One region of the Thioalkalivibrio sulfidiphilus HL-EbGr7 genome, then DNA from elsewhere that is predicted to be linked to it. Evidence: predicted binding sites of a transcription regulator. Region 1 holds the regulator's gene; the other holds the start of a gene.
What was found. The regulator sigma-54, encoded in region 1, starts transcription at its own class of promoters, with help from an activator protein. The targets are predictions, from matches to a motif close to TGGCANGNTNCNTGCTT.
Positions count from the first base shown of each region.

Region 2: the regulator sigma-54 is predicted to act here: its motif matches at 2,526-2,542, upstream of TGR7_RS04795 (PEP-CTERM sorting domain-containing protein).

Region 1 covers NC_011901.1:780,393-784,802, forward strand. Annotated here, with positions in the region: gene hprK (HPr(Ser) kinase/phosphatase) at 1-453, opposite strand, end outside; gene TGR7_RS03580 (PTS sugar transporter subunit IIA) at 450-926, opposite strand; gene hpf (ribosome hibernation-promoting factor, HPF/YfiA family) at 936-1,259, opposite strand; gene TGR7_RS03590 (RNA polymerase factor sigma-54) at 1,300-2,826, opposite strand; gene lptB (LPS export ABC transporter ATP-binding protein) at 3,019-3,744, opposite strand; gene lptA (lipopolysaccharide transport periplasmic protein LptA) at 3,741-4,283, opposite strand; gene lptC (LPS export ABC transporter periplasmic protein LptC) at 4,255-4,410, opposite strand, start outside.
Region 2 covers NC_011901.1:1,037,668-1,042,077, forward strand. Annotated here, with positions in the region: gene TGR7_RS04785 (methyl-accepting chemotaxis protein) at 1-374, opposite strand, end outside; gene TGR7_RS04790 (GNAT family N-acetyltransferase) at 943-1,467, shown strand; gene TGR7_RS04795 (PEP-CTERM sorting domain-containing protein) at 1,752-2,459, opposite strand; gene smpB (SsrA-binding protein SmpB) at 2,659-3,132, opposite strand; gene TGR7_RS04805 (sodium-dependent transporter) at 3,222-4,410, shown strand, end outside.

The DNA of each region.
Region 1 (4,410 bases):
GCCCAGTACCTCCAGGAACACGCCATGGACCGTGATGGTTTCGGCCAGTTTGTTACTGAAGAAGTAGCGCAGGATGTTGATCAGCTCGTGCCCCGGCAGGGGCGTGCGCAGCAGGGCCACGTTACGGGTCTCGGCCTGGGCCTGCAGGGCGAGGGGTGGCTCCAGGGCGTCGGTGACGATGATCATGGCGGCGTGGCCGTCGGTGATCTGTTCCACCAGGTCACGCTGGGAATTCTTGCGCAGCCCCAGGAGATAGTGCATCTCCTCGTTGCCGAGCACCTGGATCTGGTTGGGGTGGATCAGGTTGAGATGTCCCACCAGGGAGGGGGCGGCGTCGGCGCTGGGGTGGCGGGACAGCCGGCGTTCGCTGCCGCGCAGGCCGGCCACCCACTGCAGGCCCAGGCGTTCGTCCATGGCCTCGACCAGAGAGCGAACGCTGAGCCAGTCGCTCATGGGGTGGCGCCGTCTCCGTTGCCGTCCCAATGGCGAACCTGGTCGAGCAGGGTCTCGCCGTCATCGGCCGAGCGCAGGCTCGCCAGGGTGGAGGGGTCTGCGAACATGCGCGCCAGGGTGGCCAGGATCTCCAGGTGCTCGTCGGTGGACTCCTGGGGCACCAGCAGCGCGAACAGCAGGTCCACGGGCTCCCGGTCGGGAGCGTCGTAGTCCACGCCCCGCTCCAGCTTGATGAGTGCGGCCACGGCGTTTTTCACTCCCGCCACGCGACCGTGGGGGATGGCCACTCCATGGCCCAGACCGGTGCTGCCCAGACGTTCACGGGAGATCAGACTTTCGAAGATCTCGCCGCTGCTCAGATCCGGCTGGCTGGTTGAGAGCATCTCGCTCAGGGTTTCCAGCACGCGCTTCTTGCTGCTGATTTCCCCGGTACGGGAGACCCGTTCCGGCGCGAGGAGTTGACCGATATTCATGGGATGAGCTTACTCGCTGTGGTTGCGGTGTGAGCCTTCTGCGCGGTGGTGATCCTTGAGCTTTTCCTTGTGCTTGACCACCTGGCGGTCGAGCTTGTCCACCAGGGCGTCGATGGCGGCATACATGTCCTGATCGGTTGCGTCGGCGAACAGGTTGTTGCCGCTCACCAGCATGGTGGCCTCTGCCTTCTGCTGCAGCTTCTCTACGGTAAGGATCACGTGCACGTCGATGACATTGTCGAAGTGCCGCTCCAGGCGATCGAACTTTTCGTTCACATAGTCGCGCAGGGCAGGGGTGAGATCCACGTGGTGGCCGGTGAGATTGATTTGCATGGAAGACTCCTTTCGTTAAGTGAATATGTTCAGTGGACGTTCAGATGAGCCGCTTGCGCTCGTTGGAAGGTGGTATGGACATGGCCTCACGGTACTTGGCCACGGTGCGCCGCGCCACATGGATGCCCCGGTCCACCAGGATCGAGGCGATCTTGCTGTCACTCATGGGCTTGCCCTGGGGCTCCTCGGCGATGAGCTTCTTGATCATGGCGCGGATCGCCGTGGCGGAGCACTCGCCACCGTCGGCGGTGCCCACGTGGCTTGAAAAGAAATATTTGAATTCGAAAATGCCCCGGGGGGTGTGCATGAATTTCTGCGTGGTCACCCGGGAGATGGTGGACTCATGCATGTCCAGTTGCTCGGCAATATCGCGCAGCACCAGGGGTTTCATGGCCTCTTCGCCCTGTTCCAGGAAGGCGCGCTGCTGTTCGACGATGGCGATGGCCACCCGCAGCAGGGTCTCGTTGCGGCTTTGCAGGCTCTTGATGAACCAGCGTGCCTCCTGCAGCTGGTTGCGCATGTAGACATTATCCTGGCTGGTGTCGGCGCGGCGCACGAAACTGGCGTAGAGCGGATTGACCCGCAGCCGCGGTGCGATGTCCGGGTTCAGCTCCACCTGCCAGCGACCTTCATGCTTGCGCACGAACACATCGGGGACGATGTACTCGGGGTTGATGTTGCTCACCAGGCTGCCAGGGCGTGGATTGAGCCCCTGGATCAGGCCGATGATCTCCTGCAGGTCTGCCTCGCTGACATGCAGGCTGCGCAGCAACTGCTTGTAGTCCCGGGCGCCCAGGCAATCCAGGTGGGAGCGCACCAGCTCCCGGGCCTTGTCCAGCCAGGGGGTGTCGGCGGGCATCTGCTGGAGCTGGATGAGCAGGCATTCGGACAGATCCCGCGCGCCACTGCCCACCGGGTCGAGCTGCTGCACCAGGTGCAGTACCGCCTCGATCTCCTCCAGGGGCAGGTCGATCTCCAGGTCGTTGGACAGGCTGGCCTGGATGGCCTCCAGGGATTCGCTGAGATAGCCGTCCTCGTTGATGGCGTCCACCAGGGTCATGGCGATGACCCGGTCCTCCGGGCTCATGGGGGTGAGATTGAGCTGCCACATGAGATGTTCATGGAGGGACTCGCCGGCGCCACTCTGGTTCTCGAACATGTCCCGGCCGTCGTATTCCGGCATACCGCCGGTGGCGCCCGGCGGGGCTACGTCGTAGATCTCATCCCAGTTGCTGTCCACGGGCAGTTCGTCGGGGATGTCCTCGCCGCGGGCGCGGTCGTCGGCATCTTCCGGGGTGTTGGTGGTTTCGTTGCGATTGTTCTCGGCCTGATTGGTGACCGAGTCGTTGCCGGTCCCCAGGTCCACGGCATCCGCCTCGGCGGATTCACCCTCCCCCTCTGCCTCACCGGCCTCCAGGGCCTCCAGCATCGGATTGGTCTCCAGGGTTTCCTGGATCTGGGTCTGGAGTTCCAGCGTGGAGAGCTGCAACAGGCGGATGGCCTGCTGCAGCTGGGGCGTCATGGTGAGGCTCTGGCCGAGACGCAGCTGGACGGAAGGTTTAAGCATGATTCAGTGTTTGAATGTGGCTGGCAGCCGAAAGGGCGCAGATTCTAAAGCATCCGGCGTGTGTGTGGCAGGTCCGGGCCCGATGGCGGCCCTTGCTGGCGGGAGCGTTGTCATGGCCCGGCGGTTCATAGGCCGATTATAGGGTAGGCCGGGTTAAATTTGGCACGGGATGTGCGAGATGATGTCCCAGGCTTACAGTCGGAAATGCTCGCCGAGATACACCTTGCGCACCATTTCGTCGGCCAGCAGGTGATCGGGCGGGCCTTCGCTGATGATACGCCCTTCGCTGAGGATATAGGCGCGGTCGCAGATGCCCAGGGTCTCGCGCACGTTGTGATCGGTGATGAGTACGCCGATGCCCCGGTCCTTGAGGTGGGTGATGATGCGCTGGATCTCGATCACTGAAATGGGATCCACGCCGGCGAAGGGTTCATCCAGCAGGATGAAGGCCGGCTCCGTGGCCAGTGCCCGTGCGATCTCCACCCGGCGCCGCTCACCACCGGACAGGCTGATGCCCAGATTGTCGCGGATATGGGTGATCTGCAGTTCTTCCAGGAGGGATTCCAGGTGTTGCTGGCGCTCGGTGGCCGAGAGGTCTCTGCGGGTCTCCAGCACGGCGAGGATGTTGTCTGCGGCGGAGAGCTTGCGGAATACCGAGGCTTCCTGGGGCAGGTAGCCCACGCCCATGCGTGCCCGGGCGTGCATGGGAAAGGCGGTGATGTCCCGTTCGTTGAGCAGGATCTGGCCCTCGTCGGCGGGCACCAGGCCGACGATCATGTAGAAACAGGTGGTCTTGCCGGCGCCGTTGGGCCCCAGCAGGCCCACCACCTCGCCGCTGTCCACATGGACCGAGACGCCGTTGACCGGGGTGCGGCCGCGGTAGCGCTTGATCAGGTCCTGGGCGCTCAGACGACTCACTGGCTCGAACCGCTGCCGCCGCCACGGGTGTTTTCGGCCGGGGTCAGGATGACCTCCACGCGACCGCTGTCGCCGGAGGCTGCGTCCAGTGTCTCCCGGTCCATGTCATAGACAATCCGTGCGCCACGAAACTCGTCCTGTGCCTGCCAGATGCGGGCATCGCGGGTCAGCACCATGCGACGTTCAGCGGCCAGGTATTCCATGTGCCGCGCCTCGGCGCGCACCTCGCGGCCGTCCTCGGTGAGGGTGCGCAGCCTGGCCAGGTTGCCTTCGGCCTCCATGCGCTGCAGCACACGGCTCGGTGAGTGCACGGTGAGCGTGTCCGCGTGGATCACCAGGTCCCCCTGGGTGACTTCCACGTTGCCCCGGTAGACGCTGACGCCTCGCTGGTCGTCCAGTTCGGCGCTGTCGGACTGGATGCGGATGGGCAGATCCCGTTCAGAGGCCGAGGCCAGGGCCGTGATCAGGGCGAGCATCAGGCCTGCGAACAGGGTGGCGACCAGCGGGCGTTTAAGGGAAATACGTGGCATCTGCATCATGCAGCAACTCCAGGATGCTGGTTTGTAGATCGGCGCGCAGGCCGGTGCCGTCCACCTGATACTGGGGGCTGCGCACCTGCACCGGGGCCTCGGATTCGGCCCGCTGGGGCTCGGGCCAGACGGTCAC
Region 2 (4,410 bases), 260 kb from region 1:
CGGGTGACCCTGCCCGAGGCGTCCCTGACGGGGAAATAGGTGGCTTCCAGCCAGAGGCGCCGGCCGTCCGCCCTGCGGCGGGGGAAGGTGCCTGCATGGGATTCGCCCCGGGCGAGCCGCTCCCAGAATTGCCTGTATTCGGTGGACTTGACGTAGGACGGGTCACAGAACAGGCGATGATGGGCGCCAAGCACGACCTCCCGGGTGTGGCCCGTGGCGGCCAGGAACTGCTCGTTCACATCCAGGATTTGTCCATCTGGCGTGAATTCAATGTAGGCCACCGAGGCCCGGATGGCATCGAATGCGAAGCGGGTCTCGGCCAGGGCCTGTCGACATTCGGCCAGTTCGTTGTGCAAGCGCTTGTTCAGAATCATGAGGCCTCCCCGGAGTATTCGCGTGGCCACGGTGGCCACGGATATCTTATGCACAACATATACATTAATTGTACATGATTCCCGGGAATGCACCAGTGGGGTGCAAATAGCCGCCTGCCCTGATATCAGGCTGCGGTGTAATTCGACGAATAAACATATAGATAGTGGTTTGTGGGTGCGCCTTCCGGGTGGCTGGTGGTGATTTCGGGGTGTACAGGTGGGGCAGATCATGCCACTAAGCGCCCAAGGGAAATCCGGGTCGCGGATGTGCGGAGAAAATGCCCCAGTCTGCGCAGAACCGGGTCAACCGGCTGGCTAAATTCTGATCAGGGTCTATGCTCCATTGTCATAAATGCGGCTTCAGGCAAGTTCCAGGCCTGAAAGCGGCACAATCAAGGGCTGATTCATACACACTGGGGGATCCATGGTGAACAGGCCATCCTGTCCGATGGTGCTCACCGCTCGTTCCTGTCTTCTCGCAGGTCGTCCGGCCATGTCTGGCTGCGCGATCTGCGTGCCGTGCTTTCGCCCATCATCCTGTCGGCACTAGCCCCGGGAGCCTTTGATCATGCAATGGCAGGGAAGCGAGGTGCAGGGGGGTGGCTGGACCATTCGCGAGTTCGAGGAGGAGGACCTGGACGCCGTTCTGCGGGTGTTCCAGGACGCGGTGCGCAAGGTGGCGGCCCGGGACTATATCCCCGAGCAGGTGGAGGCCTGGGCCCCCGATCCCCCGGATCAGCCTTCCTGGTGTCGGCGACTGGCCCGCTGCGCGGTGTTCGTCTACGTGGTGCAGGGGCAGGTGGTCGGGTTCATCGCCATGGAGGCCAACGGGCATGTGGACATGCTGTTCGTGGACCCCGGCCACCTGCGGCGTGGCATCGGCACCGCCCTGCTGGACCATGCCAGGGCCTGGGCCCTGGAGCGGGGCGTGCGCCGCCTGACCACCGATGCCAGCATCACCGCACGACCCTTCTTCGAGCATGCCGGCTTCCGGCTGGTGGAGCATCGCATCGTGCCCCTGCGGGGCATGATGTTCCGCAACTTCCACATGTCGCTGGATTGCCGGCCGGGGCCGGGTTCTGATACGGGTTGATTGAAAAAATCATTCTCTCGCGGAGACGCAGAGACGCGGGGAAAAAACAAAACACGATCTCTCGCAAAGGCGCAAAGGCGCAAAGGCGCGAAGAAAAATCCTTGAACTTAAATGTGCATTTCTTGGCGTCTTCGCGCCTTTGCGAGAGACCCGGTTTTGTTTTTGACTTTCCCTGCGCCTCTGCGTCTCCGCGAGAGAACAGGGTTTTCAGACATCAAGCGCAGATACAAAAAAGCCCGCACCTCTCTCGGTGCGGGCTTTTTCATGCGCTGCGTTTCAGGCGATCAGGCCGAGTGGCGGCGGCGCATGCCCATGGCCAGGGCCAGCAGGCCGATGCCCAGCAGGGCCAGGGCGCCCGGCTCGGGGACGCCGATGGGCTTGGGCGTGATCACCAGCAGGTTCTGGGACCTGTCGGAGGTCAGCACGTACATGTGGAACTGCTCGACGGTCTCACCCAGATCATTCAGCCAGCCGTTGGCGATGCCCTGAGCGCTACCGAAGGCGTTGCTGCGGAAGCTGCCGTTGGAGAGGCTGGTGTTGCTGGTGGTCTCGTTGATGATCTCCCACAGGCCCAGCTGGAAGGCCACGTTGGTGGCGGTGCTGCCCAGGCTAGTGTGGTTGTTGCCGTACAGGCTCTGAATCGCGCCCAGCTGGCTCGCAGAGAAGTAGTCGCCGGCATTGACCACGTTGTAGGTGACCGTGCTGCTGGTGTTCAGGGCAATCCCGGTCTCGATGCAGAAGGCCTCGACCCGGCCGCCCCACTCCACATCACCACTGCTGCCCAGGACATTGAATCCGAACAGGCCGGCGTTCACGTTCAGACTGCCGCTGCCACCGATGAGGTTGCCGTTGGTGTCGTACAGGGTGCCGGTCGTGGAGCCGCCGACGAAGCCGGTGTACCGAAGGTCAACGGTGTTGGCGCTGGCACTGCCGAAGGCCAAAAGACCCAGCACCAGCAGCAGAACGGCAGATATCCTGTTAACGATTTTCATATCCCTGGACCTCATTGTCGGTTTTTCTTGCACAACCGCCGTTGCAGTGTGCTCTAAGTCACAATGAAGCAGGAAGTGTGCCAGGGTTCTGGTAGCCTTATTTTGCTTGGCTTTTTGTGAGCCATGCCACGCGGACCGGGGAAGATTTGTAAGTTATTTCGACAGGATGGCGGTATGAAAGAGGCCAGGGGCGGGGCTTTCAACCCTTCTTCAGCGCCCGTTCCTTCTCCCGCTGCCAGTCCCGGTCCTTGATGGTGGCGCGCTTGTCATGTTCCTTCTTGCCCTTGGCGAGGCCGATCTCCAGCTTAGCCCGGCCGCGCTTCCAGTAGAGCGCGAGCGGGGTCAGGGTGTAGCCCTTGCGCTCCACCTGGCCGATGAGCTTGTTGAGTTCTTCCTTGTGCAGCAGCAGCTTGCGGCTGCGCATGGGGTCGGGGTGGATGTGGGTGGAGGCGGTGGGCAGGGGGCTGATGTGGGCGCCGAACAGCCAGGCCTCGCCGTCCTTGATGAGCACGTAGCTCTCGTTGAGCTGCACGCGCCCGTCTCGCAGGCTCTTGACCTCCCAGCCCTCCAGGGCGAGGCCCGCCTCGAAGCGTTCCTCGATGAAGTATTCGTGGCGCGCCTTCTTGTTGAGCGCAATGGTGCTGGTGCCCGCTTGTTTGGCCTGTTTCGACATGGGGCGGGATTATACGCGAAGGCGGGCGCGGTTGAGCGCCGGGTTGGTATTGCTCACAATAGCTGCGCCGATCAGGGAGACGCATAACGATGAGAAAAGAATCCTCCATCCACGGGCAGTGGTCGTCGAAACTGGTGTTCATCCTGGCGGCTACGGGTTCGGCCGTGGGCCTTGGCAACATCTGGCGCTTCCCCTACATCGCCGGCGAGCATGGCGGCGGGGCCTTCGTGCTGGTCTACCTGCTGTGCATCCTGCTCATCGGCCTGCCCATCATGATGGCGGAGATCCTCATCGGCCGGCGCGGGCGGCAGAGTCCCATCAACACCATGACCGCCCTGGCCCGCGAGGAGGGCCTGTCCCGAGGCTGGGGGCTGATGGGCTGGATGGGGGTGGTCGCCGGGTTCCTGATACTTTCTTATTACAGTGTGATCGCCGGCTGGGCGCTCTCCTACGTGTTCCGGGCCGGCACCGGCAGTTTCACGGGGCTGGACGCGCAGGGTGTCCAGGCCATGTTCGAGGGCCTGGTGGCGGATCCGGAGCGCCTGCTGGCCTGGCACACCGTCTTCATGTGCATGACCCTGATCGTGGTGGCCCGGGGGGTGCGCTCGGGTCTCGAACAGGCGGTGAAGTTCCTCATGCCCCTGCTGCTGCTCATGCTGGTGCTGCTGGTGGGCTATGCCATGGCCGAGGGGCATTTCATGGAGGGCCTGCGCTTCATGTTCACCCCGGACTTCAGCAAGCTGACCGGCAACGCGGTGCTGGTGGCCATGGGCCAGGCCTTCTTCACCCTGAGCCTGGGTATGGGGGCTATCATGATCTACGGCTCCTACCTCAGTTCCCGGGCCTCCATCGCCAGGACCTCCGCCACGGTGGTGGGTGCCGACACCCTGGTGGCCATCCTGGCGGGCCTGGCCATCTTCCCCATCGTGTTCGCGGCGGGACTCGAGCCGAGCCAGGGGCCGGGGCTGATCTTCGTCAGCCTGCCGCTGGCCTTTGCCCAGATGCCCGGCGGGGTGCTGTTCGGCACGGTGTTCTTCGTGCTGCTGGTGGTGGCGGCCTGGACCTCGTCCATCTCGCTCATGGAGCCGGCGGTGACCTACCTGGTGGAGAACCGGGGCATGACCCGGGTGAGCGCGGCCACGCTGGTGGCGGTGCTGTCCTGGCTGCTGGGCGTCGGCACGGTGCTGTCCTTCAACCACTGGTCCGGCTACACCCTGTTCGACATGACCTTCTTCGGCGCGGTGGATTACCTCACCTCCAACATCCTGCTGCCCCTGG